One region of the Klebsiella sp. KE9456 genome, then DNA from elsewhere that is predicted to be linked to it. Evidence: predicted binding sites of a transcription regulator. Region 1 holds the regulator's gene; each other region holds the start of a gene.

The links. The regulator LexA, encoded in region 1, represses DNA repair genes until DNA is damaged. The targets are predictions, from matches to a motif close to TNCTGTATGTACATACAGNA.
Region 2: the regulator LexA is predicted to act here: its motif matches at 8,333-8,352, upstream of dinG (ATP-dependent DNA helicase DinG).
Region 3: the regulator LexA is predicted to act here: its motif matches at 3,345-3,364, upstream of ABK821_RS16200 (DinI-like family protein).

Annotation. Positions count from the first base shown of each region.
Region 1 covers NZ_JBDYQK010000025.1:35,670-46,979, reverse strand. Annotated here, with positions in the region: gene ABK821_RS21310 (quinone oxidoreductase) at 1-142, shown strand, start outside; gene pspG (envelope stress response protein PspG) at 576-818, opposite strand; gene dusA (tRNA dihydrouridine(20/20a) synthase DusA) at 959-1,957, opposite strand; gene ABK821_RS21295 (cupin domain-containing protein) at 2,062-2,550, opposite strand; gene zur (zinc uptake transcriptional repressor Zur) at 2,784-3,299, shown strand; gene ABK821_RS21285 (CsbD family protein) at 3,390-3,599, opposite strand; gene dinF (MATE family efflux transporter DinF) at 3,725-5,041, opposite strand; gene lexA (transcriptional repressor LexA) at 5,114-5,722, opposite strand; gene ABK821_RS21270 (diacylglycerol kinase) at 5,845-6,213, opposite strand; gene plsB (glycerol-3-phosphate 1-O-acyltransferase PlsB) at 6,343-8,766, shown strand; gene ubiA (4-hydroxybenzoate octaprenyltransferase) at 8,826-9,695, opposite strand; gene ubiC (chorismate lyase) at 9,709-10,206, opposite strand; gene malM (maltose operon protein MalM) at 10,394-11,310, opposite strand, start outside.
Region 2 covers NZ_JBDYQK010000005.1:55,014-66,323, reverse strand. Annotated here, with positions in the region: gene ABK821_RS06630 (endonuclease/exonuclease/phosphatase family protein) at 1-216, opposite strand, end outside; gene ABK821_RS06625 (YbhQ family protein) at 348-785, shown strand; gene ABK821_RS06620 (ABC transporter permease) at 834-1,940, opposite strand; gene ABK821_RS06615 (ABC transporter permease) at 2,040-3,173, opposite strand; gene ABK821_RS06610 (ATP-binding cassette domain-containing protein) at 3,163-4,902, opposite strand; gene hlyD (secretion protein HlyD) at 4,899-5,888, opposite strand; gene cecR (transcriptional regulator CecR) at 5,885-6,562, opposite strand; gene rhlE (ATP-dependent RNA helicase RhlE) at 6,822-8,156, shown strand; gene dinG (ATP-dependent DNA helicase DinG) at 8,366-10,510, shown strand; gene ybiB (DNA-binding protein YbiB) at 10,553-11,310, shown strand, end outside.
Region 3 covers NZ_JBDYQK010000015.1:68,924-78,196, reverse strand. Annotated here, with positions in the region: gene ABK821_RS16220 (hypothetical protein) at 511-1,113, opposite strand; gene ABK821_RS16215 (DUF968 domain-containing protein) at 1,127-2,158, opposite strand; gene ABK821_RS16210 (hypothetical protein) at 2,158-2,361, opposite strand; gene ABK821_RS16205 (DNA-binding protein) at 2,358-2,750, opposite strand; gene ABK821_RS16200 (DinI-like family protein) at 3,093-3,326, opposite strand; gene ABK821_RS16195 (DNA methyltransferase) at 3,776-4,861, shown strand; gene ABK821_RS16190 (ParA family protein) at 4,881-5,915, shown strand; gene ABK821_RS16185 (SIR2 family protein) at 5,919-6,788, shown strand; gene ABK821_RS16180 (hypothetical protein) at 6,966-7,178, opposite strand; gene ABK821_RS16175 (hypothetical protein) at 7,179-7,574, opposite strand; gene ABK821_RS16170 (hypothetical protein) at 7,567-7,920, opposite strand; gene ABK821_RS16165 (DUF977 family protein) at 7,917-8,183, opposite strand; gene ABK821_RS16160 (PerC family transcriptional regulator) at 8,186-8,626, opposite strand; gene ABK821_RS16155 (replication protein P) at 8,640-9,185, opposite strand; gene ABK821_RS16150 (DUF1376 domain-containing protein) at 9,097-9,273, opposite strand, start outside.

The sequences.
Region 1 (11,310 bases):
TGAGCTATTCTCGCTGATCGCCAGCGGCGTGATAAAAGTGGATGTCGCAGAGAATCAGAAATATGCCTTAACCGAGGCCAGACGCGCGCATGAGGTACTGGAAAGCCGGGCGACGCAGGGTTCAAGTTTGTTGTTGCCGTAGTTCGGATGTGTTGCCTGGAGTGATGGATAAAAGCCGGGCAACCACAGCCAGCGCCCCTGTAGCCTGTCGTATGCCGGAATAAGCAGAAAAGGTTCAGCGTGCTGACAAAGCGCGTTTTTCTGAAATTTCCCGGCGGCGCTTCGCTTACGCGAGCCTACGAAAAAACCAGAATATAGTAATATTGTTGAAATTGTATGTCTGGTAAGACGCCAGCCGCCACCTGGCGGAAATACGAGACATATCTAATATCGGTTTGTCATCAGCCTCAAAAGTTTAGGGCTTCCACACGGGAAGCCCTTACTTTTTTTGTTTCGGCTGTATGTAGGGTACAGCTCGATGAATTCATTAACTTGTTAATAGTGGCAGATTTAATTAGCAAAGCCTACGCTGTTTTAGGCAAAAATCTTCAGGTTGTGACATAGCGCTCAATACCTTAGTAATGCCAGCGGTTATTACTCCGATAACGACTCTCAGTCGGCGATTTTATCGCCCGGATCGCCCACACCACGACAACGGCCAACAGCAGCCACGGCAGTAATTTAATCATTAAAGCAAAGAGTCCGCCGACAAACATCACCGCTGTCGCCACCACGATGGCGGCGATAATACCCAATAATGACACGCCGGTGACCAACAGCATGACAAAAAAGCCAATCACAAATAAGAGTTCCAGCATCATCTTCTCCCCAAAGAAATTTTTCTATCACTTCCTGGGTATTACAAGAACCATGCCAAATATAACTTATTGAATATAAACAAAATTTATCACATCACTTATACGTAAAGTGGTGAATTTGACCAGGTTTTAGTGAAAAATTAACCCTTGTCGGCAACCCATCGCAGCGCCTGCTCCAGCACATTGATATCCGCACCGGCTTTATGCGCATTCTCGCTCAGATGGCGGCGCCACTGGCGCGCGCCCGGAATCCCCTGAAACAGTCCCAGCATGTGGCGCGTCACGTGTCCCAGATATGTTCCGTTGCTGAGTTCACGTTCAATATAGGGATACATCGCGCGGACCACGGCAACCGGATCGGCATCTATACCGTCCACGGCGAAAATTTCCCGGTCGACCGAGGCCAGAATGCCCGGATTCTGATAAGCCTCGCGGCCCACCATCACCCCATCCATATGCTCCAGATGCCGTTTCGCCTCCGCCAGCGACTTAATGCCGCCATTAATCGCCATCGTCAGATGCGGGAAATCGCGTTTAAGCTGGTAGACGCGCGGATAATCCAGCGGCGGGATCTCACGATTCTCCTTCGGGCTCAGGCCGGATAACCACGCCTTACGCGCGTGGATGATAAACATCTCACACTCGCCTTTCCCGGAAACCGTTTCGATAAAATCACACAGAAATTCGTAACTGTCCTGGTCATCAATACCGATGCGGGTCTTTACCGTTACCGGAATCGACACCACGTCGCGCATCGCTTTAATGCAGTCGGCAACCCGTTGGGCATTGCCCATCAGGCAAGCGCCGAACATGCCGTTTTGCACGCGATCGGACGGGCAACCAACGTTGAGGTTTATTTCATCATAGCCGCGCGCCTGCGCCAGCTTTGCGCAGTGCGCCAGCGCCGCCGGATCGCTGCCACCCAGTTGCAGAGCGACCGGATGCTCTTCTTCGCTATAGGCCAGGTAGTCGCCTTTACCGTGAATAATCGCGCCAGTGGTCACCATTTCAGTGTACAGCAGCGTATGGCGCGAGAGCTGACGCAGAAAATAGCGGCAGTGTCTGTCTGTCCAGTCGAGCATCGGCGCGATGGAAAAACGGTGGGCGGCAAAAGCAGTTGGCGTTGATTCTGACATCATGGCGAATAAATAAGCATCCGGGTAAAAAGGGGCGCTACTATAGCACAAAGATACATCACTGGCGCATCGCCCCGGCGCGGACTTTTTCTATCGGACAACAAACGTTACTTTCTCCGCGGCTTGCCGTCGTGCGGGCCGAAAAACTGCGGCGGATGATCAACCCAACGATCCTGACGGGTAGCGGCATAGCCGGGATTAAGCGGATAGTAGATACGGTTGAATTTGTTGTTCGCCTCGCCGACGACTAACAGGCGAACTTCGTGGTCGGTATTATTGAGGAAGGTGTGGCAAACGCCGGTTCCGGCAGGAAAGCCGACGCTATCACCGGGCTCCAGCTTCCAGAGATAGCCGTTAATCCACACGTCCGGATACCCCTCCAGCACATAGATAAACTCTTCTTCGTCGCTTTCCGCGTGCGGATAGGAGGTACGACGCCCGGGCGGAAGACGTTCGTGATGGATCCCCAGACGATTCAACCGCAGGCCGCGCGCCAGCGGCGCACCGATGGAGAACAGCTCTGTGCTATCGGGATAGGTGGAATCATCCGCCCCCTCCAGTTCACGCCAGTGTCGAATGCAATCAGGTCGTTTCATCGTTTTCTCCCGAAAATGAGATGCATCGGATATAGCATAACCCTAAATAATTCGCGTTGCAGACAGCGGAAAGTGAGCGACAAATTCGTCAGAAACAAATTTGTCCCGCCAGAAAGGCGCCTCCGGCGAGCACAGGCAACGTGAAGTGTGACCGGTATAAGTCCCAGGGACTCGGTGTTTTATCTGGAACGTGATAAAGTAACAGTTTCACATTCACGCGACCAGAGGACGCCATGGATAAGACTACTTCGCAACAAATGTTAGCGCATGCTGAAAAGCTCTGTGCACAACGTGGCGTACGCCTGACCCCTCAGCGCCTTGAAGTGTTGCGTTTGATGAGCCTGCAGCAAGGGGCTATCAGCGCCTACGATCTGCTCGATCTGCTCCGGGAAACAGAACCGCAGGCCAAACCGCCAACGGTATACCGGGCGCTGGAGTTTTTGCTGGAGCAGGGACTCGTGCACAAGGTGGAATCCACCAACAGCTATGTGCTGTGTCACCTTTTCGATCAGCCAACCCACAGCTCAGCGATGTTTATCTGCGACCGCTGCGGTGGCGTCAAAGAAGAGTGTGCGGAAGGTGTAGAAGATATTATGCATTCCCTGGCGGCGAAAATGGGCTTCGCTCTGCGCCACAATGTGATTGAAGCTCACGGCCTGTGTGCCGCCTGCGTTGAAGTCGAAGCCTGCAGCACGCCGGGGCACTGCCATCACGATCACACCATACAGATTAAAAAGAAAGCCCGCTGAGGGGTGAGCCGCAGCGGGAATCAAGGCTGACGGTACCTCCGGATACCGTCAAGGCAGGCACTAACAGTGGGTTAAAACACGACGCTTTCGCTACCAGCGATAATCGTTACGGGTTTCCCACTCCGTGACCTCTTTCTCGGCCTGGTCTTTGGCGTAGCCATAACGTTCCTGAATCTTACCGACAAGCTGGTCACGTTTACCCTCGATGACGGTCATATCGTCGTCGGTCAGTTTGCCCCATTGTTCTTTTGCTTTACCTTTCAACTGTTTCCAGTTACCGCCGATTTCGTCTTTATTCATCATGCAATCCTCATCGTTCGGTGAATGAACAGCCCGTTATGGGCCGGGCATGACTTAACTATAGATGAGTATTCTGAGTAGAATTTATTATTCAGAATCTTTAACCAGCAGACAAATAAAACCCGCTACGAAAACCAGGTTCCATACCGCCAGTGTCGCCGCCAGATGAGCGCCAGCGACGCCCCGCGCAGGGCAAGAAAAACCGTCAGCGCCAGCCACAAACCGTGATTCCCGAGAACCGGTAGCGTTAACAGCGTCAGGGCAAATCCCGCCGCCGCCACAACCATACTATTACGCATCTCCGCCCCGCGCGTCGCGCCGATAAACATACCGTCCAGCAAATAGCACCAGACACCAATCACCGGCAGTATCGTCTGCCAGATGAGATAGCGGTCGGCCAGTTGCTGCAATGAAGGCAGAGACGTCAACACGCTGATGATCTGCTCACCGGCAAGGCTGTAAATCAGCGTAAACGCCAGCGCCACCATCCCTGACTGGCGACAGGCCGCACGCCAGACGACAAGCAGTTGACCGTCATCGCGCGCGCCGTAGGCCTGCCCGGAATGGGCTTCAACGGCATAGGCGAAACCATCCAGTGCGTAGGCGGTAAAGGTCAGCATAGTCATCAGTACCGCATTGACCGCCACCACATCGGCGCCGAGACGGGCCCCGAATACTGTCACCGCCCCGAAGCAAAGCTGTAGCAGCAGCGAACGCAGCATGATGTCGCGATTTAACGCCAGCAAACGGCGTATGTCGCCACGCCAGGCGTTTTTCAACATCGACAGGGGAACGCCACGCAGCGCCAGCACGCGTCTCACCATTAACAGTCCAATAAAGAAGGTGGCGTATTCTGCCGTGACCGTCGCCAGCGCCGCTCCCTGAACATTCATATGCAGGCCGATCACCAACCATAAATCGAGCGCAATGTTAAGAACATTGCCGACCACCAGCAGGATCACCGGCGCCCGGGCATACTGCACACCAAGCAGCCAGCCCAGCAGGACCAGATTCGCCAGCGAGGCGGGCGCGCTTAGCCAACGAATCTCAAGAAAGTGCCGGGCCTGTACGAGCACAGATTCACTGCCGCCGACAATATGTAGCGCCAGATTGATTAACGGCCCCCTGAAGAGGACGATCGCTACCCCGGCGGCCAGCGCCAGAACAATCGGCTGCACCAGCGCGCGCGCCAGCCGCTGCGAATCGTTTGCGCCAAATGCCTGCGCCGTCAGTCCGGTAGTGCTCATGCGCAGAAACAGAAGCAGCATAAAAAGGAAGCTGGTGGCCGTTGCGCCAACCGCCACGCCTGCCAGATAAACTGGGCTGTCGAGGTGACCAATAACGGCGGTATCCACCAGTCCCAACAGCGGAACGGTGATATTGGAGAAGATCATCGGTAACGCTAAGCGCCACAGGGCTCTGTCAGCAGAGTTAAAAAGCATGGAAGAGGAGCCTGAATGGAAGTAAACGACGCAGCATCATGCATCAGCGGATAATGCTGCGGAATGGCGAGGTTATTGCCAGTTGCCGTTGCGGATAACGCCGACAGCCAGGCCTTCAATGGTAAAACTTTGTTCGCGCAGATCGACCACGATCGGGGAAAATTCGCTATTTTCAGGCAGCAGCTCAACGACGTTGCCCTGCTTTTTCAGCCGCTTCACGGTGACTTCTTCGTCAATGCGCGCCACAACCACCTGACCGTTGCGCACATCCTGCGTTTTATGCACCGCCAGCAGATCGCCATCCAGAATCCCGATGTCTTTCATTGACATACCGCTGACGCGCAGCAGAAAATCGGCGCTCGGCTTAAACATGGATGGATCCACCTGATAGTGGCCTTCAATATGCTGCTGCGCCAGCAGCGGTTCACCTGCGGCAACGCGGCCAATTAGCGGCAGACCGCTCTCTTCCTCCGTCAGCAAGCGAATACCGCGAGAAGCGCCAGAAACGATCTCGATTGCGCCTTTACGCGCCAGCGCCTTCAGGTGTTCTTCCGCCGCGTTTGGGGAACGAAACCCCAAGCGCTGAGCAATCTCCGCACGCGTCGGCGGCATGCCCGTCTGGCTGATATGATCCCGAATGAGATCAAACACCTCCTGCTGCCTGGTCGTTAACGCTTTCATTCCGCCCCCTGGGTGTATATACAGTTATGCTGTGAGTATATACAGCTAACGGTGATTTTGGAACCATATTTCACACAAAAATCAGCAGTTTCTTTCCATTTTGCGAACCGATACGGCAAGAGTCAGCGATAGTTCGCCCACAACAGCATTCCCCAGGTCATCAGCGCGATAATAATCGCCAGCAGAACCGCCGCGGACCCCAGATCTTTCGCCCGTCCCGAAAGGACGTGACGCTCAGGACCAATACGGTCGACGACGGCTTCAATGGCGCTATTGATAATTTCAACTATCATCACGAGCAGAACCGAACCAATCAGCAGAACCCGGGTGACGGCATCGACGTCCAGCCAGCAGGCTATTGCCACGGCAATAATGGCCGCGATACCTTCCTGACGAAATGCGGCCTCGTTGATCCACGCCGCGCGAAATCCTTTACAGGAATACCCTGCGGCTTTAATAATTCGGGTTAACCCGGTGGTATTATTGGCCATCAAACGAACCTTTTAATGTAAATAACGCCAATGAGTGTACGCGTTTGCCGCGTTACACCGGAAATTTTGCGCACTTTCTGTTATTCTTGCCGCGCATTTGCATGATTAACCAGGGGCTTCATATCGTCTATGTCTGGCTGGCAACGAATTTACTATAAATTACTGAATTTACCATTAAGGGTGCTGGTAAAAAGCAAGTCTATTCCGGCGCAACCTGCCGAGGAATTAGGCCTGGATACCTCGCGCCCTATTATGTACGTCCTGCCTTACAATTCGAAGGCGGACCTGCTGACGCTACGCGCTCAGTGTCTGGCACATGAGTTACCCGATCCTCTGGAGCCGCTGGAAATCGATGGCTCTCTGCTTCCGCGCTATGTATTTATCCACGGCGGCCCGCGCGTATTTACCTATTACACGCCAAAGGAAGAGTCCATCAAGCTGTTCCATGACTATCTGGACCTGCACCGTAATCATCCCGATCTGGATGTACAGATGGTGCCAGTTTCAGTGATGTTCGGTCGTGCTCCGGGGCGCGAAAAGGGAGAAGAAAACCCGCCTTTACGTATGCTCAACGGCGTGCAGAAATTCTTTGCCGTCTCCTGGCTGGGACGCGACAGCTTTGTGCGTTTCTCGCCTTCGGTCTCTCTACGTAAGATGGCGGACGAGCACGGCACCGACAAAATTATCGCTCAGAAACTGGCCCGCGTGGCGCGCATGCACTTTGCCCGCCAGCGTCTGGCAGCCGTCGGGCCGCGTCTGCCAGCCCGTCAGGATCTGTTCAATAAACTGCTGGCGTCAAAAGCCATTGCCCGCGCGGTGGAAGATGAAGCACGCAGCAAGAAAATCTCCCATGAAAAAGCGCAGCAAAACGCCATCGCGCTGATGGAAGAGATTGCCGCCAACTTCTCCTACGAGATGATCCGTCTGACCGACCGTATTCTGGGCTTTACCTGGAACCGTCTCTATCAAGGGATTAACGTCCATAACGCCGAGCGCGTTCGTCAGCTGGCGCACGACGGGCATGAAATTGTCTATGTGCCCTGCCACCGCAGCCACATGGACTATCTGCTGCTCTCCTACGTGCTGTATCACCAGGGGCTGGTGCCGCCGCATATCGCCGCCGGCATCAACCTGAACTTCTGGCCTGCGGGCCCGATTTTCCGCCGCCTGGGCGCGTTCTTTATTCGCCGTACCTTTAAGGGCAATAAGCTCTACTCCACCGTCTTTCGCGAATACCTGGGCGAGCTGTTCAGCCGCGGCTATTCCGTGGAATATTTCGTGGAGGGCGGTCGTTCGCGTACCGGTCGTCTGCTGGATCCGAAAACCGGCACCCTGTCGATGACCATCCAGGCGATGCTGCGTGGCGGTAATCGTCCTATCACGCTGGTGCCGATTTATATCGGCTACGAACATGTGATGGAGGTCGGGACCTACGCCAAAGAGCTGCGCGGCGCAACGAAAGAGAAAGAAAACCTGCCGCAGATGCTGCGCGGATTAAGCAAACTGCGTAATCTCGGTCAGGGTTACGTGAACTTCGGCGAGCCGCTGCCGCTGATGAGCTACCTGAACCAGCATGTACCTGAATGGCGCGAGTCTATCGATCCTATCGAAGCCGTTCGTCCATCGTGGCTCACACCGACGGTGAATAACATCGCTTCGGATCTGATGGTGCGGATTAACAATGCCGGTGCGGCAAACGCCATGAACCTGTGCTGCACCGCGCTGCTCGCGTCGCGTCAGCGTTCCCTGACCCGCAAGCAGTTAACCGAACAGCTGGAGTGCTATCTTGCCCTGCTGCGCAATGTGCCCTATTCAACGGATGCGACCACGCCTGCGGTCTCGGCCAGCGCTCTTATCGACCACGCGCTGCAAATGAACAAGTTTGAAGTCGAGAAAGACACCATTGGCGATATCATCATTTTGCCGCGCGAACAGGCGGTACTGATGACCTACTATCGTAACAATATCGCCCATATGCTGGTTATGCCGTCGCTGTTAGCCGCCATCGTCACCCAGCATCGTCATATTACCCGCGCAGAAATATTGCGCCACGTCGAGATGTTCTATCCGTTCCTCAAGGCCGAGCTGTTCCTGCGCTGGGAGATAGCCGAGCTGGCGGGCGTTGTCGATGCGCTGATTGCCGAAATGCAGCGTCAGAGTCTGATCGTCGTGAATGGCGATGATGTAAGCGTGAACCCTTCTCATGCTCGCGCGCTACAACTGCTGGCCGCAGGCGCGCGCGAAACGCTACAGCGCTACGCGATTACCTTCTGGCTGCTGAGCGCCAACCCGGCAATCAACCGCAGTTCGCTGGAGAAAGAGAGCCGTACCGTCGCGCAACGTCTGTCGGTACTGCACGGCATCAATGCGCCGGAGTTCTTCGATAAGGCGGTATTTAGCACGCTGGTGCTGACCCTGCGCGACGAAGGCTATATCAGCGATACCGGGGATGCGGAACCGGAAGAGACGCTGAAGATCTACCGTATGCTGGCTGCGCTGGTTACGTCCGATGTGCGTTTAACGATTGAAAGCGTTACCCAGGATGAAGCGTAACGCGTGAAGAAAGCGCCCGGCTTGCGCACGATGCCAGCAAGCCGGGTAGAGCGTCGAATCTAGCGCATATATCCCATCACCAGGCCAAGAAACAGCACCATCCCAACGTAGTTGTTATTTAAAAACGCTTTAAAACAGTCATCGCGTTCGCGCCTGAAAATCAGCTTCTGCTGCCAGACAAACAGCGCCGCGGCGATAAACAACGACCAGTAATATTCCCAGCCCAGCCCGTTCAGCCAGCCAACCGTCGCCATCAGCGCCAGTACCGCCACCTGTAACATACCAATAATTAAACGATCGCTATCGCCGAACAGAATCGCCGTCGATTTAATACCGATTTTTACGTCGTCGTCGCGATCGACCATCGCATACTGGGTGTCATAGGCCACCGCCCACAGAATATTGGCGAGAAACAGCAGCCAGCAGCTCAGCGGTAGCGATTCCGTTACCGCCGAGAATGCCATCGGAATCGACCAGCCGAACGCCGCGCCCAGCACCACCTGCGGCAGATGAGTGTAGCGTTTCATAAACGGATAGATCCAGGCTAATGCCAGCGCCGCAATCGACAGCAGGATAGTCATGGTGTTGAGGGTCAGCACCAGCAGAAACGAGACCAGCACCAGCGCGATAAATAGCGTACGCGCCTCTTTCTCGGTGACATCCCCGCTCGGCAGCGGACGGTGAGCGGTGCGCTTGACGTGGCCGTCAAACTTGCGGTCGGCATAATCATTTACCACGCAACCTGCGGCGCGCATCAGCCAGACACCCGCAACAAAAACCACGAGGATCCACAGCGGCGGCATTCCCGGCGTCGCGACCCATAGCGCCCACAGCGTCGGCCACAGCAACAGCAGCGCGCCGATCGGTTTGTCAGTACGCATCAAGCGGTGAAACGCCAACAGCTTATTCTGCGTCAGACTCCACTCCATTTTATTTTTCCTCTTAATACAACGGTGATGCAGGCAAAAACAGTTCCGTTAACAACAGCGGTTTGCCGCTCAGCCGCAGACGGGAACGCCGCCCCCAAAGACCAGCATGGCGACCAATTTCAATAAAATCGCGGGTTAGCGTAGATGACGTAAACAGATAACGGCCCAGCGGCGTTTGCCCCAACTGTTGTAGCGCCATTTCGGGGCCGCTGAGCGTCGACTCAGGGACGAGAGTGCGGCCCGCCAGCCAGGGCGTATCATTGGCGCAAAGTATAATTTCCCGCAGCCAGTAGCGCGGTTCATCCGGCAACAAAGAGGCTTCATCCGCCAGCGCTTCGCGGCCAACATAACCTTCGTTAACCATCATTACGCTGACTTTTTTCCCCTGTTGCTCAAAGCGTTTGGTCATTGAGTCTTCCAGCAATAACCAGTCGCGCAGAGGCGAATCCAACGAGGGCATCGTGGCAAAATAACGCAGCGCACGCAGTTGCGTAAGCGCAGGATGTGGCATGCCTGAATCTCCGGTACATAACATGACAGTATTGTATCGCAGAATGAGACACTGAGGGCGGGCAAACGTCAATATCCGATCATCCACGCAACAGCCATGCAACAGACGCCGCCGCGCGATAAAAAAAGTGCGTCCCAATGGACGCACCGAAAGGCTGAGCCTAAACATCAGCATTGTGGGGAGACGGTCACCCCTTGCCTTTTACACTGCTGATAAAGGTGGAACGAGCAGATTTCGAACCGAGACGTTCAGCTTCGTTCATCAATTTCAGGGCCTTATCGATATCACCTTTCGCGACCGCCTGTTTAATGCCGTTGTTGAAATAGGTTTCAGTATCATCGAGCATCGGTTCGCTTTTCGCTGCCGGAACGGAAGCCGGGGCGGGTGCGCTATAGGCTGGCGCCGCCGTATTACCTACGGTGACAGGGCCAGGTCCGGAAGAGCCAAACAGCGGGCCGACCAGCACGCTGGAGCCGCTACTGGTTTTCACTTTCAGCTTCAGTACACCCTCGGTGGTGTGTCGCGCAACCGGGTCTGGAATATCCGGGATGGCATTGCCCGCGCCTTTGGCATAGGCTTTCGCCGGATCCAGCAGGGTGGTCGTTTGTTGCAAATCTTTTTCCGTCGTAAAGACCAGCACATAGAGCTTCTGCTGCCCCAATGCTGGCGTCAGGCGCATCACACCCTCAAGCCGATCCGCTGCCATGACGCCGGGCTGCTGATAGGTAAAATAGCTGCTGGGGAAAAACGCAGACGGGGTCATATTCTGATCTAAAATCAACACGTTCGGCGCAAAAATCTGTTTTTGCTTATTCACTTCGCTACTGAGCGTCAGGGTCAGTTCGCCAATATTCGCCGGCACGCTCCAGGCCGCAACCGGGCCGGAGATACCAGCGACATCCAGCCGTTGCCCTGCCGTAAGCAAATCAACGGATTGCGTTTTAGATTGATCGACTGGCGTCCAGACCAGTTTCTGCAGAGCCGTTCCGGGAATGGCCGGGGCGGCGCTGATGTTTTGCGGGACAACGTTGACATCGGCAAGGCTCATCCCCGGCACGCAGGCCAACATTCCTGCGGATAAACACAGGGCGACGAGCGTTTTCT
Region 2 (11,310 bases), on a different contig from region 1:
AAATTCATAGTGGGGCGTCTCCGGCCAGTTTTCGAACCGCAACGGATAAATTTCGTGCGCGCCCATCACTTCCTGCAGGCAAACAATGTCGGCTCTGACGCTGCGTACCGCTTCGCGTAATTCGGGCAAAATGAAGCGTCGGTTAAACGCGGTAAAGCCTTTATGGGTGTTAATTGTCAGCACGTTTAACGAAAATCGCCGCGTTTGCTCGGTCATATTTCTCCAGTCAATGTCGCTTTCCTGAATAAAATAGTGTAGTCGAGGTCACAAAAAGATGCGGCGATACGGAATTTTCCGTAAAGTGCGGTACTCTGAGTAGCAGAGAAAAATCCTTCAGGAGAGAAGCCATGAAGTGGCAACAACGTGTACGCGTCGCAACGGGTCTTAGTTGCTGGCAGATTATGTTGCATCTACTGGTCGTGGCGGTACTGGTGGCAGGCTGGATGAGCGGCGCGCTGGTACGTGTCGGGTTAGGTTTGTGTGTGCTGTATGGCGTCACGCTACTGGCGATGCTGTTTTTGCAGCGTCACCACGATGAGCGCTGGCGCGATGTGGGTGATTTCCTTGAGGAACTCACCACCACCTGGTACTTCGGCGCGGCGATTATCGTGCTGTGGCTGCTGTCGCGCGTGCTGCACAATAATCTGCTGTTGGCCCTTGCCGGGCTGGCAATACTGGCCGGTCCGGCGATTGTGTCGCTGCTGGCGAAAGATAAAAACCGCTACCCTAAAGCTTTCGGGCTACAGCAAGGCGACAGCGCCGTGAATCCCCAGAAGCATCGGTAGCTATGCAACAGGACAGCCTGTCCGTTGTGGTTTGAACGATGGCGGGAATCAGGCAATCTTTCTGCGAAACATCGCATACGCAACTGAGCCAGTGGTGGCCGCTATGACTAATAGCGGCCACAAACTTCCCCATACAATTTCCAGACTCGCATCCTTCAGATAGATCTGCTTGGTGATATCGGTAAAGTGACGGATAGGATTTATCCACGTGACGTCCTGTAACCATTGCGGCATATTCTCCACTGGCGAAACGTAGCCCGAGAGCAGAATCGCCGGCATCATAAAGACGAATACGCCGATAAACGCCTGCTGCTGCGTGGAGCACAGCGATGAAATCAGCAGCCCGAATCCTACCAGCGATAAGCCATAAATAATCATCGTGAAGTAAAATAGCAGCAGCGAACCGGCAAAGGGAATCTGATAGCCCCAGATCCCCACGACCAGTACGATGGTTGCCTGCAGAGTGGCGACAATCAGTGCCGGTACCGCTTTGCCGATAAAAATCTGCCAGGTCGCCAGCGGCGAGACCAGCAACTGATCGAGCGTGCCCTGTTCGCGTTCGCGGGCAACGGAAAGGGAGGTGACGATCAGCACGCCGATAGTGGTGATCATCGCGATCAGCGACGGTACTACGAACCATTTGTAATCGAGATTCGGGTTATACCAGTTACGCACGACCAGCTCACTGTTGTTCAGGGTTGTTTTTCCCGCCATCAGTTCCTGCTGATAGTTTTTAACAATCTGCTGGAGATAGTTAGCGGCGATTTGCGCGCTATTCGAATTCCGTCCATCCAGCAGTAGCTGGAGCGGCGCGGCCTGCCAGCTATCCAGATTGCGCGAGAAATCCGGCGGAAAGCGCACGACCAGTAGCGCTTTTTGTTCATTGATGGTTGGCCCTATCTCCTGCGGGCTTTTCAGCAACAGGACGTGGGGGAAGGCTTTGGCGCGAGCGAAGCGCTGAGTCAGTTCCACCGCGTGCTGGCCGTTGTCTTCGCTATAGACAGCGATGGTGGCATTGGTGACTTCCAGCGTCGCGGCGAAAGGAAACAACAGCACCTGAATCAGCACTGGCATAATCAAAATCGCCCGCGTTTGCGGTTCGCGCAACAGCGACTGCAACTCTTTGCGGATCAGTGTCCATAAGCGATGAAACATAGTACCGTCCTCATGTCGGGTGGCGCTGCGCTTACCGGGTCTGCATGGCCCGCAGGTCCGGTACCCATGGCGACGCCGGGCAAAATACGCGGGCCAGGATTAATCCAGTCGACGTCGGGTTTTCAGCCACGTCAGGCCGATAAACATCACCGCTGAAGCGATCAGGAACATGACGTTTACCAGCAGCACCACCGGAATATTGCCCGCCAGAAACAGGCTTTGCAGGGTGCTGACAAAATAGCGCGCCGGGATCACGTAGGTCACCGCGCGGATTATCGCTGGCATACTGTCTATCTGAAAAATAAATCCGGACAACATAATTGACGGCAAAAATGCGGCATTTAGCGCGACCTGGGCGGCGTTGAACTGGTTGCGGGTAATAGTGGAAATCAGTAGCCCCATTCCCAGCGTACTCAGTAAAAATAGACTGGCGATAAAAAACAGGATCATCAGCGAACCGCGAAACGGCACGTCGAGAATAAATACCGCCACCAGCATGCAAAGCAGCATCGCCAGCATGCCGAGGAAGTAGTAGGGGATCAGCTTACACAGCAGCAGTTCGGCGCGGGTAATTTCGGTCGACAGCAGTGCCTCCATGGTGCCGCGCTCCCACTCGCGGGCCACCACCAGCGAAGTCAGAATCGCGCCGACTACCGTCATAATGATGGTGATTGCACCAGGGATAATAAAGTGCTGACTGATGGTCGCCGGATTAAACCAGTAGCGGGCCCTGACATCAATCAGCGGCTCGAAGGTTTCACCACGATCTTCCGCTTGCTGTTGCTGCCAGATTTGCCAGATACCCTCGACGTAGTTCTGGGCAAAATTCGCGGTGTTCGGTTCGCTGCCATCGGTGATAAGCTGGATTGGCGCGCTATCCCCTGGGCGAGCCATCTTCTGCGCGAAATCTACCGGCACCACCACCAGCGCGCGGATTTGCCCGGCCTGCATCATTTGCATTAACTGCTGGCGGTTGTCGCTAATGGTAGCGTCAATGTAGGGTGAACCGGTCATGGCGTGGACGAAATCCAGCGCGTCTTCACTCTGCTGTTCCAGCAATACGCCGACCCGCAGCTTACTGGAGTCAAGATTAATACCATAGCCAAAAATAAACAGCAGTAGCAGCGGGATCACCACCGCAATCAACCAACTGCTGGGGTCGCGGACTATCTGCCGGGTCTCTTTGACGCACAAGGCGCGCACGCGCCGCCACGATAGTATTTTAGCGCTCACCAGCGTTCTCCTTATCCCAGTCGTGGATGAGGGTAATAAAGGCTTGTTCCATCGTCGGGTCTGGCTGTTGATCATCCGCCGCCTGGGCTTTCAGGTCGTCCGGTGTACCGCTGGCGATCAGTTTGCCGTGGTAGACCAGGCCGATGCGATCGCAATATTCCGCTTCATCCATAAAGTGGGTGGTCACCATTACCGTCACGCCTTTATCCACCATGCTGTTGATATGCAGCCAGAACTCGCGGCGGGTGAGAGGATCGACCCCGGAAGTGGGTTCATCAAGAAACAGGATATCCGGCTCATGCATCAGTGAACAGGCCAGCGCCAGACGCTGCTTATAACCGAGCGGCAGGTCATCGGCCGCCTGCCGGGCAATACTTTTCAGGCCGAAAGCCTCGCTCATGCTGGCGATCTTTGCGTTCTGCAGGCGCCCGCGCAGGCCGTAAACGCCGGAGAAGAAGCGCAGATTTTGCTCGACGGTAAGATTGCCATAGAGTGAGAATTTCTGCGCCATATAGCCGAGATGCTGGCGCGCCTTGCCGGAGCTGACTTTGAGATCCATGCCCAGAACCAGCGCTTTACCGGAGGTGGGCACCAGCAGTCCGCACATCATTTTGAAGGTGGTGGACTTGCCTGCGCCGTTAGGGCCGAGGAGGCCGAAGATTTCGCCGCGCTTAACCTGGAAATCGACATGGTCGGTGGCGGCGAAATCAGCGAATTTCTTCGTCAGCGCCTGCGCTTCAATCACCGTCTCGTCATGAGCGCCTTCAACAGTATGGATGATTTTCCCCAGCGGCGATTCAGCGGTATTGGCACCGCCGAGCAGGTCAATAAAGGCGTCTTCAAAGCGCGGAGCGGTTTCGGTCACATCCAGCGTTGGCATATCGGCGGCGTTCTGTACGTCGCGGATGTTGGCATTTTTTTTGAGGATCAGGCGCACCGATTTCCCCTGAATCACGCCATCGCTCACCTGCGGCAATTTCAGCGTCCGCTGGAGCAGACGGCGGTTATTTTCCTCAGCGCTGGAGATTAAAAAACTGCGTCCCATCATCGTCTGAGTCAGCTCTTTTGGCGGGCCCTGGTAAAGAAGCTGGCCTTCGTTCATCAACAGCACGTCACGGCACTGTTCGGCCTCATCAAGATAGGAGGTACTCCAGAGGATCAGCATCCCGTCGCCCGCCAGTTCGTGGACCATTTGCCACAATTCACGACGCGAGATGGGATCGACGCCGACGCCGGGTTCGTCCAGCAGCAACACCTGAGGTTCGCCGACAAGGGTACAGGCCAGACCGAGTTTTTGCTTCATACCGCCGGAAAGCTTGCCCGCCAGTCGGCTGGTAAAGGGACCAAGTGAGGTAAACTCCAGCAGTCGGGCAAAGGTCTTCTCCCGTGCTGCGCCGGTGACGCTGCGCAGGTCGGCGTAGAGGATCAGGTTTTCCATGACCGTCAGATCTTCATACAGGCCAAATTTCTGCGGCATATAGCCAAGCACCGCGTGCAGGGCGCTATCGTCGGCAACAGGATCGAAACCGATTACTTTTGCGCGACCTTCGTCGGCCTTCAGCAGCCCGGCAAGCATGCGCATCAGCGTTGTTTTCCCGGCGCCGTCGGGGCCGACCAGGCCGGTTACATAGCCGGAACGAAGGGTACAATCCAGCGGCGCAACGGCCGGACGATTCATTCCCGGAAAACGTCGGGTCAATCCGCTCAGCGTGATGACATCCTCATTCATTGTCCGCTTCCGTTACTGAAGGTGATGGTGACCGGCATTCCCTGACGTAGCGCATCATCAGCATCAGTCACCACGATCCGCAGGCGATAAACCAGATCGGTGCGCAGATCGGGCGTCTCCACCGTTTTTGGCGTAAATTCCGCGCTGGGAGAGACGAAGCCGATTTTCCCACGGTAAGGTTTATTTGGCCGGCTGTCGGTATAGAGCAGGACCTCGCGCCCCGGTCGGGCCTGACCGAGGTTTTTTTCATCAATGTAAGCGCGTACCCAAACAGGATGGGTTAACGATAACGTCAGCACTGTGCCGCCTGCGCTGAGCATGCTGCCCGGTTCGACGGCGCGGGTCATCAGCGTTCCATCGGAAGGGGAGGTCAGGATGGTATCGTGCAGGTCGAGTTTCGCCTGCGCCAGCGCGGCCAGAGTCTGCTCAAGACTGGCTTTGGCCTGAGCGATTTCTTGCGGGCGGTTACCGGCCCGGTACTGGCGCAGTTTATCCTGGGCTGATTTCAGCGTGGCCAGGGCCTGATCGCGTGAGGAACGGGCATTTTCCAGATCGTTAGCGGAGATGGCGCTGCTTTTACGCAGCCCGGACTGGCGCTGGTAAAAGTTCTGTGCGTAATCATACGCCGCCTGCGCCTGATTGACCGCGGCGGCAGCCTGAGCAATCTCTTCTGAACGGTATCCCGCCATCATCAGATCATACTGCGCCTGCGCAGTAGAAACATTGGCCTGCGCCTGTTGCAGCGCGTTTTCATAAGGGGCGCGATCCAGCTCGCCCAGCGTTTGTCCGGCCTTTATCGTATCGCCTTCATCAACGTTCAGCGACGCCAGCCGACCGCCCACGCGGAAGCTCAGATTGACGGTACGAATATCAACGTTGCCATATAGCGTGAGCTCTTTTGGCTGACGGCTCTGATACCACCAGCTACCGCCAATCACAGCGGCCAGAAGGAGCAGCAGCAGAACGATGATGAGGGGTTTTTTCATGACTTCAGACTCCTTTGCGCTAATCCCTGTAGAACGAAATCAATGTGGCAAGCGATAACCTCAAAAATTTGCTCAGTTTTTTCTCGATCGAACTCCACCCAACCGGTGCGACGCAGAACCGTTTCCCGACCAAGACGAAAGGCGAGAACCTCCCCCAGTAGCGCGTGGGTGTGAAGAATCAGTTGCGTGCTGTTAGCGTCAAGGCCGGTGAACGCGGCGATTAAACGGGTCAGATAGCAGTGTAGCGGGGCGATTACCTGATCGTGGATAAGCTGGTAGGCCGGGGTCGGCGACAACTGTTCGCGGGAGATAAATTTGCTTAAATTCACCGTATTATCCTGGGTCAGCAGCAAGATCATATTTTGGCAGGCGTGCAGAATCAGGGTGCGAATGGCGGCTTTATCCGGCGAAGGTTGCGCGAGAAGTTCCTCTGCCGACTGGCGATGAGGGCGGAAATTTCGCTCAATAAAATCGGCAATCCACTGGGCGCAGGCGAGGTAGAGATCGTCCTTGGAACCAAAATAGTAGGTGATCGCGGCGATATTTTGCCCGGCCAGGGCGGCGATATCGCGGGTTGTGGCATGCAGGCCGTATTCGCCGAACTGGGCAAGCGCGGCTGCGATAAGCTGGCTCTTCGCCTGTTCGCCTTTACTGGTTATGGTGGTCGAAGTCATTGTGCTGAAAAAAAATTAATCAATCGATTGATTAAGAATATGACCAATCCGTAACCTTGTCCAGCCTCTGCCCGACTGAATTCGTCGCAGAACAGACGAGCATTATTTTGCAGATAAAAGCCAGTGGGATATTTTATGCGGTCCGTCACAAATTCTGCTAGAATGCGCCCCTTCATGGCATTGTGGTTTTTGCCATCTCTTTCGCAATAATCTCCCTGAAAACTACGCCTGTGACGGGCCGGGGCGGTTCGGAGTTGTTATGTCTTTTGATTCCCTTGGCCTGAATCCTGAAATCCTGCGCGCAGTCGCTGAACAGGGCTACGTTGAGCCAACCCCCATTCAGCAGCAGGCGATTCCTGCGGTATTACAGGGGCGCGATCTGATGGCCAGCGCCCAGACCGGCACCGGTAAAACGGCGGGCTTTACGCTGCCGCTGCTTCAGCATCTGATCCAGAAAGAACCGCATGCTAAAGGCCGCCGCCCGGTGCGCGCCCTGATTCTGACCCCAACACGTGAACTGGCGGCCCAGATTGGTGAGAACGTGCGGGATTACAGCAAATATCTCAACGTGCGTTCTCTGGTGGTTTTCGGCGGCGTCAGCATTAACCCGCAAATGATGAAGCTGCGCGGCGGCGTTGATATTCTGGTGGCGACGCCGGGTCGTCTGCTGGATCTTGAGCATCAAAATGCCGTCAATCTGGATAAGGTTGAAGTGCTGGTGCTGGATGAGGCTGACCGAATGCTGGATATGGGCTTTATCCACGATATTCGTCGCGTACTGGCGAAACTGCCGGCGAAACGCCAGAATCTGCTGTTCTCGGCAACTTTCTCCGACGACATTAAATCGCTGGCGGAGAAACTGCTGCATAACCCGCTGGAAATTGAAGTGGCTCGCCGCAACACCGCGTCCGAGCAGGTTAGTCAACGGGTGCATTTCGTCGATAAAAAGCGCAAGCGCGAGCTGCTGTCGCAGATGATAGGTGAAGGCAACTGGCAGCAGGTGCTGGTCTTTACCCGTACCAAGCACGGCGCGAACCATCTGGCGGAACAGCTTAATAAAGACGGTATTCGCAGCGCCGCTATTCACGGTAACAAGAGCCAGGGCGCGCGAACCCGCGCCCTGGCTGACTTTAAATCCGGCGGCATTCGCGTGCTGGTGGCGACCGATATCGCCGCGCGTGGCCTGGATATTGAAGAACTCCCGCACGTCGTGAACTACGAGCTGCCAAACGTTCCGGAAGATTATGTACACCGTATCGGGCGTACCGGTCGCGCTGCGGCAACCGGCGAAGCGCTGTCGCTGGTCTGCGTAGATGAACATAAACTGCTGCGGGATATCGAACGTTTGCTGAAAAAAGAGATCCCGCGCATCGCCCTTGCTGGCTATGAGCCGGACCCGTCGATCAAGGCTGAGCCGATTCAGAACGGTCGCCAGCAGCGCGGCGGCGGTCGCGGAGGTCAAGGGCGTGGTGGTCAGGGGCGCCTTCAGCAGTCCGCGCCGCGCCGGAACGATGGCGAAGCGCCGAAAGCGCGAACCCAGGATGGTAAACCGCCGCGCCGCCGCCGCCCGCGCAAACCTGGCGCTGCTGAGTAGCGATATTAGCGCATTCCTGTGGCTATCGCGGCGGTTCCGCGGTCAGCGTTACAGGTTTGATTATCCGGGCAAGGGATCTTGCCCGGAACGTTCTGTTCTTCTCGCATGTCTACGCTCGATCGTAATTCCAGTTTCCTCAGAAAGACATTCCTTCCGTTAGCGAAAAAATGGCACAATAGTGGCTGTTTATACAGTATTCGGGTTTTCTCATGGCTTTGACCACTGCGCTAAAAGCGCAAATTGCCGCCTGGTATAAGGCGCTTCAGGAACAGATTCCGGACTTTATCCCCCGTCCGCCGCAGCGGCAGATGATCGCCGATGTGGCGAAGACGCTTGCCGGGGAAGAGGGGCGGCACCTGGCGATTGAAGCGCCGACCGGCGTCGGCAAAACCTTGTCATACCTGATTCCCGGCATCGCCATTGCCCGTGAAGATCAAAAAACGCTGGTGGTCAGCACCGCCAACGTTGCGCTACAGGATCAAATCTACAGTAAAGATCTGCCGCTGCTGCGCAAAATTATCCCCGACCTGCGCTTTACCGCCGCTTTTGGCCGCGGCCGCTATGTCTGCCCGCGTAATCTGGCCGCGCTGGCCAGCAGTGAGCCGACGCAGCAGGATCTGCTCGCCTTTCTGGATGACGAACTGACCCCCAATAACCAGGCGGAACAGCAGCTGTGCGCGACCCTGAAAACCGATCTCGATAGCTATAAATGGGACGGCCTGCGCGATCATAGCGATAAAAATATTGATGATTCTTTATGGAGCCGTCTGAGCACCGATAAAGCCAGTTGCCTGAACCGTAACTGCTACTATTACCGGGAATGCCCGTTCTTCGTCGCCCGGCGGGAAATTCAGGAGGCGGAAGTGGTGGTGGCGAACCACGCGCTGGTGATGGCGGCGATGGAGAGTGAAGCGGTGCTGCCGGAGCCGAAGCATTTACTGCTGGTGCTTGATGAAGGCCATCATTTGCCGGACGTCGCCCGCGACGCGCTGGAGATGAGCGCGGAAATTACCGCGCCGTGGTATCGCCTGCAACTGGATCTGTTTACTAAGCTGGTCGCCACCTGCATGGAACAGTTTCGCCCTAAAACCACGCCGCCGCTGGCGAATCCAGAACGTCTGAACGCACATTGCGAAGAGTTGTTTGAGCATATCTCCTCCCTGAATAATATTCTTAATCTGTATATGCCTGCCGGGCAGGCGGCAGAACACCGCTTCCCGATGGGGGAACTGCCTCAGGAAGTGATGGAGATTTGCCAGCGGTTGGCCAAATTGACAGAAATGCTGCGTGGCCTGGCGGAACTGTTCCTCAACGATCTTGCGGATAAAACCGGCAGCCATGACGTGGTGCGCCTGCACCGGGTTCTGTTACAGATGAATCGCGCGTTGGGGATGCTGGAAAGCCAAAGCAAACTGTGGCGGCTGGCATCGCTGGCACACTCTTCCGGCGCGCCGGTGACCAAATGGGCCACCCGCGATCTGCGAGACGGGCAGATACATCTGTGGTTCCACTGCGTGGGGATCCGCGTCAGCGATCAGCTGGAAAAGCTGCTCTGGCGCAGCGTGCCGCATATCGTCGTGACTTCAGCCACGCTACGTTCGCTGAATAGCTTTTCTCGTCTGCAGGAGATGAGCGGGCTCAAAGAGCAGGCCGGGGACCGTTTTGTGGCGCTGGATTCGCCTTTTAACCACGTCGAACAGGGCAAAATCGTCATCCCTAAAATGCATTACGAGCCGCTTATTGAGCATGAAGAGCAGCATATTGCGGAGATGGCGGCTTATTTTCGGCAGCAGGTCGAGAGCAGAAAGCATCTCGGTATGCTGGTGCTATTTGCCAGCGGGAGAGCGATGCAACGATTTCTCGAACAGGTGACTGACCTGCGCCTGCTGCTGCTGGTTCAGGGCGATAAGCCGCGCTACCGGCTGGTCGAACTGCACCGTAAGCGTGTTGCTGCGGGGGAGCGCAGCATACTGGTTGGCCTGCAATCCTTTGCCGAAGGTCTGGATTTAAAAGGCGAGCTGTTAAGTCAGGTGCATATCCATAAAATCGCTTTTCCGCCGATAGACAGCCCGGTGGTGATAACCGAAGGCGAATGGCTTAAAAGCCTCAACCGCTATCCGTTCGACGTCCAGAGTCTCCCCAGCGCATCGTTCAATCTTATTCAGCAGGTTGGTCGCCTGATCCGTAGCCATAGCTGCTGGGGTGAAGTGGTGATTTATGACAAACGTCTGCTGAGCAAAAACTACGGTAAGCGTTTATTGAATGCATTACCTGTATTTCCGATAGAGCAGCCTGACGTCCCTGAAGTTATAGTAAAAACTAAAGCAAAACAGACGCGTCGCAAACGACGTTAACCATGCAATGTCGACGATGTGAGACGTTCAGAGGAACCTGCAATGGACTACAGCAAAATCATTAAAGAAGTCGGCCGCGGAAAAAACCATGCCCGCGACCTGGATGCGGAAACGGCCCGTGCGCTCTACTCGCGGATGCTGAACGGCGAGGTACCTGATCTTGAACTGGGCGGCATTCTTATTGCCCTGCGCATCAAGGGCGAAGGCGAAGCGGAGATGAAGGGTTTCTATGAAGCGATGCAGGCTCATACCATTAAACTGACGCCACCGGTCTCAAGGCCAATGCCGGTTGTGATCCCCAGCTACAACGGCGCGCGCAAACAGGCAAACCTGACGCCTCTGCTTGCGGTTATGCTGCACAAGCTTGGTTTTCCGGTCATTGTTCATGGTGTGAGTCACGATCCAACCCGGGTGCTGACGGAAACTATTTTCGAGCTGATGGGGATGCCAGCGACGCGTCATGCGGGTCAGGCTCAGGCGCGGTTAGATAGCCATCAGCCGGTTTATATGCCGATAAGCGCATTTTGCCCGCCGCTGGAAAAACAACTGGCGATGCGCTGGCGGATGGGGGTGCGCAACAGCGCGCACACGCTGGCCAAGCTGGCAACGCCGTTTGCGGAAGATGCGGCATTGCGTTTGTCGAGCGTTTCGCATCCGGAATACGTCGGGCGGGTGGCGCAATTTTTTGCGGAAATCGGCGGGCGGGCATTGCTGTTGCACGGTACTGAAGGCGAAGTTTACGCCAATCCGCAGCGCTGTCCACAGATTAGCCTGATTTCAGCCGCCGCGACGCGGGTTGT
Region 3 (9,273 bases), on a different contig from region 1:
ATCTTTCGACTTCCGGACAAAAAAACATATACCGGGACAAAATCTAAATGTAACTGCCTTGCCTGCATGAAACCATGCGGGCTTTTTTTTTGCCCAAAGAAAAAGCCCACCGAAGTGGGCCTTACAGCTATCATCATTTTTTATTAGGTGTGGTGCCGGGTGCCTCCCGGTAAGTCGCCGCCAGTCCACAGACGACTCGCAATGCGCAAAAAAACATATCAGACTGGCAATGCCCCTCCGCATAGGGGGATTCACCACACCAAAAATTTAACATCTGATGAAACTCGTTTCAATGCTCTACGACGATGTGACAGGGGTACTGATGCAATGCATCTCGCGAATACCCCTGTCGTATCGCCGGAAAGCAAAAACCCCGCTCTTGCGGGGTTTTCGTTGTAATCAAATTGTCGCTTCTGTCGCTGCCGAGTGGCGCAGCTCTGCCAAGCATAAATGGATTATCTGATTTTTTGGCCCATTTTCAACATCAAAAGAGATTTATAGCACTTTTTGTTAATCAGCATGAATTCCCTTTCGTACCGACAGAAATGTTTTTGCTCTGAATATTTCCAAGCACCATCGCACGCGTTTGCGGGCTTCACCATCTGTTAGCCACGGGGCCACCAGCTGTAATTCCCGGGTTATGTCAGAGATTTTTTTGCGTGTGGTGTAATAACTAACTCCTACCAAATAAACCGGATCCCCCGCTTCAAATGCGTCGAGAACACAACGTTCTACGAATTCAGCATCATCATCATGAATAGCGGAATCTATCAGGCCGATGACAGGCTGAGGCCATAAAATCACATGTGCTCGGTTTAAGGCTTGCTGGCCTCGATATCCCTCCTCCCTCGCCTGTTCTATCGCTGCGGTCAATCGCTCCAGCGCTTTATCTGACCAGCGGTCCCCTTTCAAACCTCGCCAGCAGGAGTGGCCTGTGGGATTGCGGGGAGCTGTTCCCCCGCGCATGTTCTCTCCCCATATTGTAAGTAGCGATTTAATCCAGGCAGACTGAATACCATTCAGGGGCGTAAACCGGCCCAACCAGCTTTTGCGAGGCGCTGCGGCCACTGTTTCTAATCCAGCGCGCTGCAGCCGGCGTTGACGTGGTGTCATCATGCTCTTCTCCTTACGCCAGAACGCCGAGCGCATAGGCCCGGTCCAGCAATTTAATAATAAATTCCGGCTGAGTGCCGTACTCACGCTCGAAAGCAACTGGATCGTGATGAAGCGTCCGGTGATGCTTGCGGCAAAGGGGGATCGTAAAAATATCGTGTGCCTTGGTACCAACGCCGCCCTGCCCCCATCCGATAAGGTGATGCGCATCGTCGGCCGCCTGACCGCAGCACATACATGGCTGAGTCTTTACCCAGGAAATAAAGCCATCTGATACCCAGCGGATCCGCTTAGGTCTGGTGAATAAAGTGGCTGGTGCAACGGGATCAACAACCACTGGCACTTCTGGTTTTATCGGGGCTGGTAGTTCAGTATGCCTGGCAACCTTAGAGACAAGCGGGGAAAGAATGCTGGTGGCCGGTACCGATGGGAAGATTTCGCTTTCTTTGTAGACTGACTGGAAAACCTCTTCTTTAAGCCGAAGAGAACGGCGCGCCATCTCTTCTGTGATTTCGTCCCCTATTCCAACGCTGACAGCCCACCAGCACAATTCAGCAAGTGACAGGGAACGTTCAGCATCAAATCCCAGTGCGATACGGGCAGCATCAATTATCAGATCCGCGTTATTGATACCGACCAGGCTATCAAGGATTTGATCGGTCTGGTGCTTCAGCTCGTTATCACAATGCCAGCATGCGACGATTGCCCCTGTTGAATGGCGGAATGTTACCAGCTCTGAATGGTGATAATCGGAATGTGGCCACTGGCAATGCTTGACCCTCTTAAGCAACCAGGATTCGAGACTATTCACACCACCTGCTGCCCTCACTACCCGCTCTTTCATAAAGAATGGGCGAATGTCGGGATCATCTCGTAAAGGTTGCCCGGCGTCAGGAATGCGCCCGCTTGGGAGAGCCTTCATTTTTTCTGGCAGAGTCTCCACCAGCACGCGCCCACCGCTGAATAAAGACATCAACTCTCTACCGGGTTTAAGCAACACAATTCCCAAGTGCCGGGCAACATCAACATTTAGTAATGCGCGCATCAGTCCCTCCACATTTTTTGTGTATAGGTTCTGTTAACGCGCGGTGGCTTGCTGGATTCCGGCAACAGCACACGGAGTTCCCAGTAGACAAAGTCGCTCGACAGGCTTTTCTCAACCGGACAATTCTTTTTCCGGTAGCGTTCCGCCAGCTCCAGAGCCTGAGACTCTGAAAGTTGTTCATAGAGAAACCAACTTTTCTTCATGGCTGCTCACCGAATAGTCGCAAAAACTCAATCGCTCTTTCACGCGCACCAGGTTCGTCAGCGATCATTTCCTGCAGCAGCTGCACGGCGAGCATGGGCTCCTTTCGCCCGACGATAGAAATTCCGCGGGAGACACGGCGAGATATTTTTATGTATTTTTTTTTCTCTAACGCACGCAAATGCAACAGAACAGCATTAGACGAGCTAACGCCGAGCATATCGGCCAGTTCAGATAGCGTCGGTGGGTAGCCATGCTGATTGATGTAGGTCACCAGCAGATCGAATACTTCCTGCTGGCGAAAAGTTAGTTTTGAAGACGAAATTAAACCGGCGCTCGATGAAGGAGCACCAGTCTGATGGGATTTTGATACTTCGGGGGTTTGCGTCATGGTTTCTCTCCGCGACGCAGCAGGTATAGGTTGTTCAGGCCTATGTCGGGAGTGTAACAGAACCAGGAGGGACCTGGTAACCACTACCGGACCTCGATTTTTCAATCATCTGTGAAAATAGCGAGAGAGTCCCCACGATCTCATCTGGCTTTAGAGGCATGAACGAAATAGTATCGCCACGACGATACATCAGAGCACGCTCGCACAAAGGAAATGATGTCAGACGGGCAACAATCACTCCATCGTCACATCTGATTATCGCATAGCCGTTGTTCGGCATTTCTTGTTTTCTGTCCATAGCATATCCCTCAAAAATAACCGGGTCGGTCATCGGACCTCAACTCAAAAGAACCAGTCGTCAGTACTTTCCCAAGTGTCCTGAGGGATTTGCTCCACCCGCTTTTTATCCCCATCCATCCCACCAAACAAACTCAAACCATCAGTGCCAGTTCGGCGAATGATCAAACGGCAGCTGTTAAAATTCTGGTTCAGCCTCCGCAGTAGCTCCTTTTCTAAGGCCGGAACTGCACCGTCAGGCAATGGCTTTTTGCGGTCGATTGCGATTTCAACTTTCATCGTTAGCCTCCATCAATACACTGTATGAATATACAGTACATCTATATGGATGAATATTCAATCGCTTAAGAGCGTAAATTGTTAATTTTCAGTCAAGGGAATTAAAAAAAAACACGGCATAACAACTTGAATCAAATGGATTTAATAAAATTTTCTTGGCTAATGTCTCTTGACAAAGAGTCTGTAGTTTAGCCCTAGCTGGTCTCACCCGCTCAGGAGAATCAGGCACAACGTCAGCGTAAAGAGTAAGCAACAATGATTTTTGTCAAAAAATTACAACCCCACTTAACAAACAAGCGACTAAGCAGCAGACATGTTCTACAGCTTTTGCTTGCACAAACAATATGCAAATCACACGTCGATGAACTTTATGGGCACACAAATCCCATGTATGATACCTATCGTGGATTTTGTTCCATTTGCTTAGATTAATTATATTCGAGACTAAAATGACATCAGCAGATATCCCAATTAAAACAGAGCGTCTACACACTGTAGCCCCGTACATTGGGAAGATGCGACCCGAAATCGCTGGCTGGGCCATCGAGACCGTATCCAAGCCTGGTGATTTGGTGTATGACCCATTCTGTGGGTCAGGTACTGTACTCCTTGAAGGTTGGCTCAAAGGCCGGCACACTATTGGTACTGATCTAAATCCTTACGCCTGTCTAGTATCACGCGCCAAGCTAAATCCGTATGAACATAACGGTGTTGAAGCGGTTAATAAACTTCTAAATAAATATTCTGCTTCTGTAGATGAGATAAAATTAACGTTCAATCTTGAAACAATTCCTTGTTGGGTAAAGGATTTTTATAACCCCGAAACATTAATTGAGTTGTTGGCTTGGGTTAAAGTTTTAAAAGCAAATAACGATGAATTTGCACTTGCCTGCCTGCTTTCCATAGCTCACCATCAACGTCCGGGCTTTCTTTCTTATCCATCAAGCCATACTGTGCCTTATCTCAGAACAAAAAAATTCCCTCCGAGTGAGTTCCCAGAGCTTTACGAATACAGAGCAGTACGTCCTCGACTCGAAAAGAAAATTTTAAGAGTGTATAACTCACTACCCTCAGTCGATCCCTCATTGACTCGAAACGTATATCAGCAAGATGCTTCGACATTGAATTTAGATCGCAAAATCGATGCTATAATTACCAGCCCACCATATATGGGGCAACTTGATTATGCTCGTGATAATAGATTAAGACTTTATCTCATGGGTATTGAGGAATGGTCTACCCTTAATAAAACCATATCACCAAGCGCTACTCGATTTGTCGAGCAATTTAGTATATGTCTCAATTCATGGCGAAAAAATTTACGTCACGGCGGGAAATTGGCAATTTTTGTCGGAACAACAACAAACACCACTAAAAAAAGACTCGACGATATTGTTGTTGATTTAATCAATAATAATTGGCCTGACTACGAATTAACTGACAGAATATCAAGCGAGATACCAGAAGCCAGGCGTGCAAGAAAAAATTGCAAAGGAAGTGTTGCTGAATCTCTTTTGATATTTGAGTATAAATAAGGAGAATCTCTTGAAATCAGTGGCTATGTTTAACAATAAAGGAGGAGTGGGCAAGACTACCTTGACTTGCAATTTAGCCTCTTTTATAGCTATGAACTTTAAAAAACGAGTGCTAGTGGTTGATTGCGATCCACAATGTAACTCTACTCAACTTATCATGGGTGTAGAGCAATCAGCAGAATTATATATTTCTCAAAATAATAAAATTAGCACTATCAAAGATGTTCTTCAACCTATTGAAGATGGTGATTCCACAATAAATACAAATTTAACGTTCCTCAAATCAAGTGAAAATAGATTTGGCGTTGATTTGCTACCTGGACATCCTTATTTCGCTATAATCGAAGACAGACTTGGCACGGCTTGGGGACAGCTTAGAGCTAGAGACAGGCAAGGTTTTAGACAAACAAATTGGAATACACTGCTTTGTAACCACCTAGAAGATAAGTATGATTTAGTTATGTTTGATTTAGGACCCAGCTTAGGTTCTATCAATAGATCGGTTTTAATGGGTTGTCAGCATTTCTTAACCCCTCTCGGTTCTGATGTATTTAGTATAATTGGCGTAAAAAACATAGCCTCATGGTTAAATAATTGGATTGATGATTATAACCATTCTTGGTCTGCGCTCGCTCCTGAAGAAAAAGAGGATCTGCAGAACAGATTTTCTGTATTAGATGCCCCAAGAATTAAAAAAGGTTTCATTGGATATACAGTTCAACTATACATAACCAAGTCATATGGTAAAGAACGAAGAGCTACAAAGGCTTATGAAGCAATTATTGGCAATGTCGATAATGAAATTAGAAATTCTTTAAAAGATTTTTATTGCGACAATTTACTCCAAACACCACAAAACTCTAAACTTGGAGATATTCAACATTTATATAGCCTTGTTCCATTAGCGCAAAAACAATCGGTTCCAATTCATGCGCTCACAAGCACTGATGGATTAGTAGGTTCACAATTTTCAGCAGTCAGAGAATTTTCTAATAAGATTAGGCCAATTGCTGAAAATTTACTTAGAAATCTTGGGATGCAATTTAAGGGTTAGATTATGATACATTGGCCAGATTCCTTAATAGATGAACTAGCTGCCCGCAGATGCGTAATATTTCTAGGCTCTGGAGCATCAGCACCCGCAACTAAACAAGTCGGTGAAGAGTTAGTGCGCCCTCCAACTTGGGCTGGCTTGCTTAAAATTCTTTTAGATAAATGCCCGAATGATCCCCAGGGTTCCAAGAATAATGCTGAAACTTTGCTAAGTAAAGAAAATTACTTGGATTGCGCTGAGATAATTAGAAAAACATGTTTATCAACCGCAGAGTACAATAGATGCATTAGCCAAACATTTTCCGGATATGAAGCAACTGATATTCATAAAGCTGTTGAGATATTAGACCAAAAGGTTGTGATTACAACAAACTTTGATTGCTTATATGAAAATCATTGTAGACAAGGCGAAGGAAGGGACGGCTATGCTATATTACGCTACTACGATGGTGGATTAATAGCACGTATGCGCTCCCCAACAAGGTTGATAATTAAAGCACACGGTTGCACAAGTGAACCGGAGAGAACAATACTGACCAAGTCTGATTTCTTTAATGCCCGAAGTGACCACAAAGGTTTTTTTGATGCATTAGAAAGTATATTTCTAACGCATACTATTTTATTTATAGGGTATAGTATTAATGACCCGGAAATACAATTAATCTTAGAAAACAACATCATTACTTATCCAAGCTCAAATCCTCATTATGCCACAATGCCTAAAGGTTCGCATGCATCCATACTCTCTGCATTCAAGAACACTAATAACATTGATATTCTAGAATATGACAGCGCGAATAATCATGCCCAGTTATTGGAATGTTTAAACAACTTATGTTCCCAGGTAGAGGAAAGAAGATCACTCATAGCCTAAATTATAACTACTCAGTCATTTGAACTAAGAGCTACTATGCCGGGAGTTCCCCGGCGTTTTCGTCTTTTGTGAAGACCATACTTACTTCGGCAGACTATACTGTTCCACGCACGTCCACCAGCAAAAGGCTTTCCAATTCCTGAATGCGTTTGCAGGCATATTCCAGTGACGTATCCACTACTTCTCCTCCGGCTTAATGATGTGCGGAGTAATATTCCGACCACAGTCGCAGCAGTAGAATGCTTTCCCGCCGCGAATGCCATTGGTATGCTGCCCCTCAAGAAATGAACCATCCCAGGAATAAAACTGTTTGAAATCCACAATTTCTTTCGTGTGGAATCCGTTATCACCTCCACAGTGTGGGCATGACGTTGGATTAGTCTTATCCATCTAATCAGCCTCCTTGGCGGCAGCGGCAACCGTCGTGCGTGCATAGACGATTACTCCATCCTCGGGGCGCTTGCGCGGTAAATAGATCTCCGGGCGGGGCCAGAGTGCAATAAAGCGTGATTCTCTGTTTTCAAGGCGGTGATACGCTTTCTCACTCATCACACCGACCGGGCGAAGATTCTCATGTTCGCGCTCCAGCTCGGCGTTGCGCTTTTCAGCCGCATCCAAGTCTTCCCCTAATTTTTGCGCCATCTGGAACCAGTTAGCGCGCTGCTCTTCCTTAAGCTCCAGCGCCTCTACCAGCGATAACGCGAGTTTTCGCAGATGGTCTTTACTGCCAATTGCCGGATTTGAAAGCTCAGCACGCAGCTGCGCCAGTTCGGTGATATCAGTCATTCCAGGCCTCCAGCTCGTTCTCAATCTCTTCGTCGATCTCGTCGATGGTGGTTTCTTCATTCAGGTAGTCGCGAGCTTCTTTGAGATAATGCTCCCGGCGCCCGTCGTACCATGCTGAGAACTCTGGCGACCAGTCATGCCTATCACCTACATCAGCGAAAAAATCATGCATTGCGTTGTTGTAGGCCATGCTCTCAACCATGCTATCAGCGGTAGTTAGCGCCGCTTCACGGATATACCCGCGGAGGTCACGCTTGCGCCAATACGGGTTTACCTTTGAATCACAGAGAGGTTTAAACTCCACTTCCCAGCGACGGATACAGCGTGCATTTAGGGATTTACTCATTTGGCAGCTCCTGCGGTTTTCCGATGACTAAATCTCTGAAGGTCAAAATCAATGGTCGCCCGCTGATCGCGGAACAATCCAAGACGCCCGTAGCGAATGACCTTCCCGGTTCTGACTGCAGCCTGGAAATATCGACCTGCGGTATCCCGGCACATGCGTAATTCGGCACAAGCTTCTTTCACCGTCAGGCGCCCTTTCTTCCATGTAAGATCAACAATTTTCTGAATGCACCCCTGCTGCTGCTCACGTGATTTGTTAGCCATGGTCAGCACCTCGCAGCATTGCGGAGACAGCGGCTACGCTGGCGGGCGATGTTCCACATTTCGTTGGCGTTACTGGCCATTCCCAAAATGGCAGTGTAAGCCGTAGCCGCCCGGCGGTAGAGCCCCCTTTCTTCGAGCTGGCGAGCCTGGACGATGGCATCTTTTACTTTCTGCGTTTTCTCCGGCGTAGCTCTGATAGCCGGTTCGGGCAATTTAACGTCCGGAATATCCACGCCGGCAGTAACGCGATAAACATACTGAACTCCGTTGTGCCAGCGGCGCAACTTGCCAGCAGCATACAGTCGGCGAAGGTGATTTCCCGCAGAGCTGGAGGGTAAATCCAGCACATCGCAGATATCCTGTAGTACGCAGCCCGGCGTTCTGTGCACGATGACGATTACCATCTGTGCCTGGGTAACTCGTTCTTTGGTTTTTTTGGTCATGGTCAAAACTCGCTTACTTGGTTAAACCTGCCGCTTTGCGGCGTTTGTACTCTTCCATCAAAATCTGTGCTGGCGTGGGTCCCGGAGGATGCCGCGGTGCCTCAAGCTGTTTGCGTATTGGCGGGACCGTAAATCCGTTACTGACATGCTTCGTCCATTTCGTCAGTAATTTTTCAGCCAGTCGTCTCAGCTCCCGCTCTGTCATCTGGCGTTCGATCCCGCTACGGCGCATTTCAATACAAATGTGATACAACACCTCATCTGGCCATTCGTATTCAGTGCTGTCGGCATAACGGTACGATTCGTTTCGCCAGCGCTTGTACTCTGCCATTACGGCATCAGCAGTGAGTCCAAAGGGATTTGCACCGCTCTCGGATACCAGAGAAACAAACTCAGCAAGATCTGGTGGCCAGGTATTCCCCATCGCGCAGCGTTCCATGCACTTGCGGCAAACCAGAGTGATTTGGGCCTCAGTCATCGAACCGATCTGAGCTATCCACATATCCGATGGCGCCGCCCCGTTCTTCTGGGTCCAGCGGTTCGAAAAAATCTCCCCCATGACAGTCCAGAGCCTCCATGCCGTATCCGCCGCCAGTAAGTCCGTGTTTCTGCTCCCAGCGTTCTCTGGCTGCCTGAATCTCCTGAAC